Regions from separate parts of the Cytobacillus sp. FSL R5-0377 genome, predicted to be linked through region 1. Evidence: a T-box and tRNA genes for the amino acid it is inferred to sense, from the RefSeq annotation. Region 1 holds a T-box; the other holds one or more tRNA genes.
What was found. A T-box is a leader RNA that pairs with one kind of tRNA and senses whether it is charged. The one in region 1 lies ahead of tyrS (tyrosine--tRNA ligase), so its partner is inferred to be a tRNA-Tyr.
Positions count from the first base shown of each region.

Region 2: it has a tRNA-Tyr gene. The T-box ahead of tyrS (tyrosine--tRNA ligase) is inferred to sense a tRNA for this amino acid. The anticodon was not compared.

Region 1 covers NZ_JBBORA010000001.1:1,625,894-1,630,087, reverse strand. The annotation lists gene NSQ49_RS08220 (hypothetical protein) at 1-322, shown strand, start outside; gene map (type I methionyl aminopeptidase) at 382-1,122, shown strand; T-box leader at 1,234-1,441, shown strand; partial or broken gene tyrS (tyrosine--tRNA ligase) at 1,595-2,736, shown strand; gene NSQ49_RS08205 (zinc-binding dehydrogenase) at 2,815-3,810, shown strand; gene NSQ49_RS08200 (lactonase family protein) at 3,854-4,194, opposite strand, start outside.
Region 2 covers NZ_JBBORA010000001.1:2,287,585-2,291,778, reverse strand. The annotation lists rRNA gene NSQ49_RS11795 (23S ribosomal RNA) at 1-1,845, shown strand, start outside; rRNA gene rrf (5S ribosomal RNA) at 2,031-2,147, shown strand; tRNA gene NSQ49_RS11785 (tRNA-Asn) at 2,168-2,242, shown strand; tRNA gene NSQ49_RS11780 (tRNA-Thr) at 2,279-2,351, shown strand; tRNA gene NSQ49_RS11775 (tRNA-Glu) at 2,379-2,453, shown strand; tRNA gene NSQ49_RS11770 (tRNA-Val) at 2,458-2,533, shown strand; tRNA gene NSQ49_RS11765 (tRNA-Thr) at 2,539-2,614, shown strand; tRNA gene NSQ49_RS11760 (tRNA-Tyr) at 2,631-2,714, shown strand; tRNA gene NSQ49_RS11755 (tRNA-Gln) at 2,779-2,853, shown strand; tRNA gene NSQ49_RS11750 (tRNA-Lys) at 2,867-2,939, shown strand; tRNA gene NSQ49_RS11745 (tRNA-Gly) at 3,011-3,085, shown strand; tRNA gene NSQ49_RS11740 (tRNA-Ala) at 3,089-3,164, shown strand; gene rocF (arginase) at 3,358-4,194, shown strand, end outside.

The sequences.
Region 1 (4,194 bases):
CAGAAACGATACTGGATGGGCAGAGGAATTTCAGCAGGAGGGCGGCAAGTTCCTGTTATTTTTGGAAAAAACAAAGGAAGCCCGTTTTCTAGTACCCGTCGCCGGTCCCAATGGAATGGCTGAGGTTCGGGATGGCAGGATTGTATCGGGGCATGAGGATTATTACAGAAGGATAATGGCTGAAAAAGGAAGAATACCAAGCCATGCTAAAGAAAAAGGGGATGGACACCTGATTGAAGTCCTGCTGTTTTCTTCAATAGGGCTGATTACATTACTGTTGATTTTAAGGTTTTTATTTAGAGAAAATGCGAATTCTTATTAAGCGCGTCACATTTAGATTATAATAGAGAAATAACAACTAAAGAAAAGGCAGGATTCTGTATGATTGTAAAAAATGAAGAAGAATTAGCAAAACTGAAGGAAATTGGCAAAATTGTCGCGGAAATTCGCGATGCGATGATTGAAAAAACCAAGCCGGGTGTCACAACCAAAGAGCTTGATGATTTAGCCGGAGAGCTGTTTGAAAAGCACGGAGCAATTTCCGGCCCTAAAGGAGAATACGATTTTCCAGGCTTTACATGCATAAGCGTGAACGAAGAGGTAGCCCATGGCATTCCCGGAAGCCGCATAATAAAAGAAGGCGATCTGGTAAACATTGATGTTTCAGGATCAAAAGATGGCTATTTTGCTGATACTGGCCTATCATTTGTCGTTGGAGAAGATGAAAAGCTGCAAAAATTATGTGATGTGGCACAGGAAGCATTCGACGAAGGTCTGAAAAAGTTAAAGCCGGGCGGCAAGCTGAGCCTTGTCGGCAAAACGGTTCATAAAGTGGCAAGAAACAACGGATTCAACGTAATCATGAATCTGACTGGCCACGGTGTCGGCCGCTCCCTTCACGAGAAACCGGACCATATTTTGAACTATTTTGATCCATGGGATAAACAGCTGTTAAAAGAAGGAATGGTAGTAGCCTTCGAACCGTTTATCTCAAGCGGAGATGACGAAGTTAGAGAAATGAGCGACGGGTGGACGTTTGTTACACCAAATAAAAGCCATGTCGCACAATGTGAACATACCGTTGTGGTCACAAAAGAAGGACCAATTATCTTAACGAAATAATCATGAACCAGGAGCATGGGATGCTCCTGGTTTTTTTAGATTTTTTGTTACCCGTGAAAAAAACGCTTGAACTCTCCAGAACATTCAGCTAAAATAATTAAAATTTCAAATTTTAAAGTAATGACAGAAACAAGTAGCTGTTATTCTCCCTGTTTTAGAGAGCTGATGCCCGGTGAAAATCAGCACATAGTTAACAGTGAATTACCTTCTTGAACTTTTCCTGTGAACAAGAGTAGCAGGGAACGGCCCGGACCGTTAATCCGCTGAGTGGAAGAGCAATCTTCAAAAAGGGTGGTACCGCGTTAACCACGTCCCTTTCTTTAGGGGCGTGGTTTTTTATATTTCAATTAGAGAAAGGATGGGGAACATGGAGAATTTTTTTGACAAATTAACACAGGATCAAAAGCTCGAAACAGAGAGGCAGCTTGAGATTTACTCTAATGGCGTCCAGGAGATTCTGCCTGAAGCAGATCTAAAGAATAAAATAGCTAAATCCATTTTTCAAAATCAGCCATTAAAAATTAAGCTTGGATTAGATCCGTCTGCACCGGACGTCCATATCGGCCATACGGTTGTGCTGAACAAATTAAAGCAGTTCCAGGACAACGGCCATATCATCCAGCTGATTATTGGTGATTTTACCGGGAAAATTGGCGACCCGACAGGCAAATCGGCAGCCCGAAATCAGCTCACAGATGAGGCAGTGAAGCATAATGCGAAAACATACTTCGAGCAATTCAGCAAGGTGCTGGACATGGATAAAGTCGATCTTCATTACAATTCAGCATGGCTTTCAGGCCTCCAGCTTGAAGATGTTATCCGCCTGTCCGCGAGCATTACGGTTGCCCGTCTGCTGGAACGAAATGACTTTTCGGAGCGCCTGGCCACAGGGAGCCGATCTCCCTTCATGAATTTTTCTACCCGCTGATGCAGGGCTACGATTCGGTTGCTCTTGAAAGTGATATCGAGCTTGGCGGCACTGATCAGCACTTCAATGTGTTGATGGGACGCCATCTGCAGGAGCATTTTGAAAAGGAAAAGCAGGTTGTCATCCTTATGCCGCTCCTTGAAGGCCTTGATGGCAAAGAGAAAATGTCTAAATCGAAAAACAATTATATTGGTGTGGATGAAGACCCGAATAATATGTACGGCAAAACGATGTCCATACCGGATGAGCTGAGTGTCAAATACTTCAATCTGGCAACCGATTTGCCGGTAACTGAAAAGCAGCAAATCGCAGAAGGGCTGGAAAACGGAACGCTTCATCCGCGTGACGCCAAAATGCTTTTAGGCCGCACGATTGTCCGCATGTACCATGGGGCAGCTGCAGCCGATAAAGCCGAACAGCATTTTCAAACCATTTTCCAAAAAGGAGCCATGCCGGAAGAGATTCCGGAACTCGAATGGAAGGGAGAGGGTGAAATGTTCATTACGGACCTGATTGCAGGACTTGGCCTTCTTCCATCCAAAACAGAAGCAAGAAAAATGATTGCAGGAGGCGGCATCCGGTTAAACGGAGAAAAAGTCAGCGATGTTAAGCTGCTCGTGAAAATTACAGATGGATTAGTTCTTCAGGCAGGAAAAAGGAAGTTTGTGAAACTGAAGCTTATCTAGGCATATCGCTTTTTTCCTGGCCCCTTCTCAAGCTATGATAGAATAGACGAAATTTTTAAAGAAAAGCAGGTGGACGAAATGAAAGCGATCATTCATAAAGGAAAAGCGGGTCTCGACGGGTTATCATATGGTGAATTGGAAAAACCTGAGCCGGGTGCAGGCGAGGTCAGGGTGAAACTAAAAACGGCAGGATTGAACCACCGTGATTTATTTGTCCCGCATCGCCACAAACCGGAAGATCCGGCACTTGTCATCGGTTCTGATGGAGCCGGAGTCATTGACGCAGTCGGGGAGGGTGTATCAGAAGTGAAGCGAGATGATGAAGTCATCATCAATCCGGGGCTTGGCTGGAAGGAAAAAAGCGAGGCGCCACCTGAGGGCTTTGAAATTGTCGGCTTGCCGTTTCATGGCACCTTCGCGGAATACATCGTGATTCCGGCTGAAAATGCAGCTCCCAAACCCAAATATTTAACCTGGGAGGAAGCGGGCGTTCTTTCCCTTGCAGCACTAACCGCATATAGAGCATTATTCACCAGAGGAAAGCTTAAGAAAGGCATGAAGGTGTTTATTCCCGGAATTGGAGGGGGAGTGGCAACCTTCTTAATGCAGTTCGCTAAAGCAGCAGGGGCAACCGTGTATGTGGCTTCCCGTTCCGAGGAGAAATGTCAGAGAGCTCTGGAGCTTGGTGCAGATATAGCCTTGGACAGCGGCGAAGATTGGAAGGCAGCCCTTGGCGGGGAAAAGGTGGATCTTGTCATTGAATCTGTCGGCCCGGCTACATTTAATAAATCTCTGGAGATCCTTCGCAATGGCGGAACCATCGTAACATTTGGCTCTTCAACAGGAGATGTGCTGGAACTTAATCTTCGCAGTCTCTTTTACGCTCAGCAAAACCTGCTTGGCTCGACAATGGGAAGTGCAGAGGAATACCATGAAATGCTCCAGTTTATTGAAAAACATCAATTAAGACCGGTATTGGATCAGGCATTTCACCTGGAACAATACGGCCATGCTTTTGATAAAATTGCAAACGCGGAGCAATGGGGGAAGATTGCTTTCAGAATCAGCGAATAAAAAAGGGTGAGATGCTGCCTAAAAGCAGTATCTCACCCTTTTTTTATACATGTAAAAATTTCACGCAAACAGGGTCCGGCACTTTCACATCTGCCTGAAGCAATGTTAGCTTCCCTGTTTGTTCATCTCTCGAGTACAAAACAATATTACTGGAGTTTTGGTTTGAGCCAATGATAAATTTTTCGGCAGGATCGAGCTCAAAGTCACGGGGCCAGTTACCTTCTGTTGAGGTATGCTCCACAAATGCAAGCTCTCCATTATCCTGATTGACGGAGAAAACAGCAATGCTGTCATGTCCGCGGTTTCCCGCATAGATGAAGAGGCCGTCAGAAGAGATATGGATGGCGCTTCCCTGATTATTTTCCGTAAAGCCCTCCGGTAGTG
Region 2 (4,194 bases), 660 kb from region 1:
TAGACAACCAGGATGTTGGCTTAGAAGCAGCCACCATTTAAAGAGTGCGTAATAGCTCACTGGTCGAGTGACTCCGCGCCGAAAATGTACCGGGGCTAAACGTATCACCGAAGCTGTGGATTGACATCTTTCGATGTCAGTGGTAGGAGAGCGTTCTAAGGGCGTTGAAGCCAGACCGCAAGGACTGGTGGAGCGCTTAGAAGTGAGAATGCCGGTATGAGTAGCGAAAGATGGGTGAGAATCCCATCCACCGAATGCCTAAGGTTTCCTGAGGAAGGCTCGTCCGCTCAGGGTTAGTCGGGACCTAAGCCGAGGCTGAAAAGCGTAGGCGATGGACAACAGGTTGATATTCCTGTACCACCTCTTTACCGTTTGAGCAATGGGGGGACGCAGGAGGATAGGGTAAGCGCGCTGCTGGATTAGCGCGTCCAAGCAGTTAGGCCGGTAACGAGGCAAATCCCGTTACCACATAGGCTGAGCTGTGACGGCGAGGGAAATTTAGTACCGAAGTTCCTGATTCCACACTGCCAAGAAAAGCCTCTAGCGAGGGAAAAGGTGCCCGTACCGCAAACCGACACAGGTAGGCGAGGAGAGAATCCTAAGGTGAGCGAGAGAACTCTCGTTAAGGAACTCGGCAAAATGACCCCGTAACTTCGGGAGAAGGGGTGCTCATTAGGGTGAATAGCCCTGATGAGCCGCAGTGAATAGGCCCAGGCGACTGTTTAGCAAAAACACAGGTCTCTGCGAAGCCGCAAGGCGAAGTATAGGGGCTGACGCCTGCCCGGTGCTGGAAGGTTAAGAGGAGAGGTTAGCGCAAGCGAAGCTTTGAATCGAAGCCCCAGTAAACGGCGGCCGTAACTATAACGGTCCTAAGGTAGCGAAATTCCTTGTCGGGTAAGTTCCGACCCGCACGAAAGGCGTAACGATCTGGGCACTGTCTCAACGAGAGACTCGGTGAAATTATAGTACCTGTGAAGATGCAGGTTACCCGCGACAGGACGGAAAGACCCCGTGGAGCTTTACTGTAGCCTGATATTGAATTTTGGTACAGCTTGTACAGGATAGGTAGGAGCCTGAGAAGCCGGAGCGCCAGCTTCGGTGGAGGCGTCGGTGGGATACTACCCTGGCTGTATTGAAATTCTAACCCGCGCCCCTTATCGGGGCGGGAGACAGTGTCAGGTGGGCAGTTTGACTGGGGCGGTCGCCTCCTAAAAAGTAACGGAGGCGCCCAAAGGTTCCCTCAGAATGGTTGGAAATCATTCGCAGAGTGTAAAGGCACAAGGGAGCTTGACTGCGAGACCTACAAGTCGAGCAGGGACGAAAGTCGGGCTTAGTGATCCGGTGGTTCCGCATGGAAGGGCCATCGCTCAACGGATAAAAGCTACCCCGGGGATAACAGGCTTATCTCCCCCAAGAGTCCACATCGACGGGGAGGTTTGGCACCTCGATGTCGGCTCATCGCATCCTGGGGCTGTAGTCGGTCCCAAGGGTTGGGCTGTTCGCCCATTAAAGCGGTACGCGAGCTGGGTTCAGAACGTCGTGAGACAGTTCGGTCCCTATCCGTCGTGGGCGCAGGAAATTTGAGAGGAGCTGTCCTTAGTACGAGAGGACCGGGATGGACGCACCGCTGGTGTACCAGTTGTCTTGCCAAAGGCATCGCTGGGTAGCTATGTGCGGAAGGGATAAGTGCTGAAAGCATCTAAGCATGAAGCCCCCCTCGAGATGAGATTTCCCATAGCGTCAAGCTAGTAAGATCCCTGAAAGATGATCAGGTTGATAGGTCAGAGGTGGAAGCGTGGCGACATGTGGAGCTGACTGATACTAATCGATCGAGGACTTAACCAAAATGAAAAGCGGAGGCGACTGTTCAACTTCGAGAGAAGTTAGGAGCCGAAGCTAGACGAGTCATTGGTGAATACTCGGCAAATACTTCTTCATACATTATCTAGTTTTGAGGGAACGAAAAAAGTAAATTTCCTCTTGAAAAATGATTAAAAGACGGTATAATAATAATTGTCTTTGAAAAATAGTCTGGTGGCGATGGCGAGAAGGTCACACCCGTTCCCATACCGAACACGGAAGTTAAGCTTCTCAGCGCCGATGGTAGTTAGGGGCTGTCCCCTTGTGAGAGTAGGACGCTGCCGGGCTGTTTTTAAAATACCGCTATTCCGCAGTAGCTCAGTGGTAGAGCATTCGGCTGTTAACCGAACGGTCGCAGGTTCGAATCCTGCCTGCGGAGCCATTTTCATAAAGCCCCTTATGGGAAATATGAGCTGTTGCTTCCATAGCTCAGCAGGTAGAGCACTTCCATGGTAAGGAAGAGGTCACCGGTTCGAGCCCGGTTGGAAGCTCTCTTAATGTAAACAACTAGAATACTAGGCCCCTTGGTCAAGCGGTTAAGACACCGCCCTTTCACGGCGGTAACACGGGTTCGAATCCCGTAGGGGTCACCATAATGGAGGATTAGCTCAGCTGGGAGAGCATCTGCCTTACAAGCAGAGGGTCGGCGGTTCGATCCCGTCATCCTCCACCATACTTGCCGGTGTAGCTCAATTGGTAGAGCAACTGACTTGTAATCAGTAGGTTGGGGGTTCAAGTCCTCTCGCCGGCACCATCTGTTTTTCGCAGATGGAGGGGTAGCGAAGTGGCTAAACGCGGCGGACTGTAAATCCGCTCCTTCGGGTTCGGCAGTTCGAATCTGCCCCCCTCCACCATTTATTTTTAATAAAACACAACAAACTGGACAAGCTATGAATGTCCTTTTTATTTTGTAATTATTGGGCTATAGCCAAGCGGTAAGGCACCGGACTTTGACTCCGTCACTCGCAGGTTCGAATCCTGCTAGCCCAGCCATTTTCCTTACTACGAGCCATTAGCTCAGTCGGTAGAGCATCTGACTTTTAATCAGAGGGTCGAAGGTTCGAGTCCTTCATGGCTCACTTTATAGAAATACGCAGACCTTGGGAATCGAGTCCTGAAGGTCTTAGTTGTAAATATAAATATGCATGCTGCGGAAGTAGTTCAGTGGTAGAACATCACCTTGCCAAGGTGGGGGTCGCGGGTTCGAATCCCGTCTTCCGCTCCAAATGGGGCCTTAGCTCAGCTGGGAGAGCGCCTGCTTTGCACGCAGGAGGTCAGCGGTTCGATCCCGCTAGGCTCCACCAACATACATAATTTATTAATCCTTAAACCAATGTGGTTTAAGGTTTTTTTATTTTATAAATATCGGAACATCATCGAAAAAACTAGGACCTTTTCCCCTAACAGCCGCATATATATACACGATTTTGTCGAGTTGAGTCATGTGTTTGAAAGCGGTTAAAATATATATATGAAGGGAAAGGGAGGAGTTACATTATGAGTAGACAGAAATTATCGATAATTGGAATGCCAATGGATCTTGGCCAGATGAGACGCGGTGTAGACATGGGGCCAAGTGCAATCAGGTATGCCGGGGTGAATGAACGTTTAAAATGTTTATTTGAAGAAATCCATGACCAGGGCGATATTCCAGTCGGCCGCCCGGAGGTCCAAATCGATCCAAATTCAAATCTTCGCAACTTGCACCTTATTGCAGAGAAAACGGAAATGCTTGCAGAGAAAGTGGATCACGCAATAAAAGACGGATCCTTTCCATTAGTTCTAGGCGGTGACCACAGCATCGCAATTGGAACATTAGCAGGGGTTTCAAAGCACTATACAAACCTCGGGGTTATCTGGTATGATGCTCATGGTGATTTAAATACAGCTGAGACTTCACCTTCAGGAAACATACATGGCATGCCGCTTGCTGTAAGCCTCGGTATAGGCCATCCGCTATTAACCAATGTAGGGGGATATGGTCCAAAGATTAAGCCTGAGAATATTGTCATTATTGGGGCAAGGTCATTGGATGAAGGTGAGCGGGAGCTTATTAAGGAAAAAGGCATTAAAGTGTACACTATGCATGAAATTGACCGTCTTGGAATGACCAAGGTTATGGAAGAGTCTATTACATATTTAAAAGAACGAAATACAGATGGCGTTCATCTTTCCCTTGATTTGGATGGACTGGATCCTCATGATGCACCAGGGGTTGGCACTCCGGTAATTGGCGGAATCAGCTACCGTGAAAGCCACTTGGCCATGGAAATGCTTGCAGAAGCACAAATCATTACATCCGCTGAATTTGTAGAGGTTAATCCTATTTTGGAT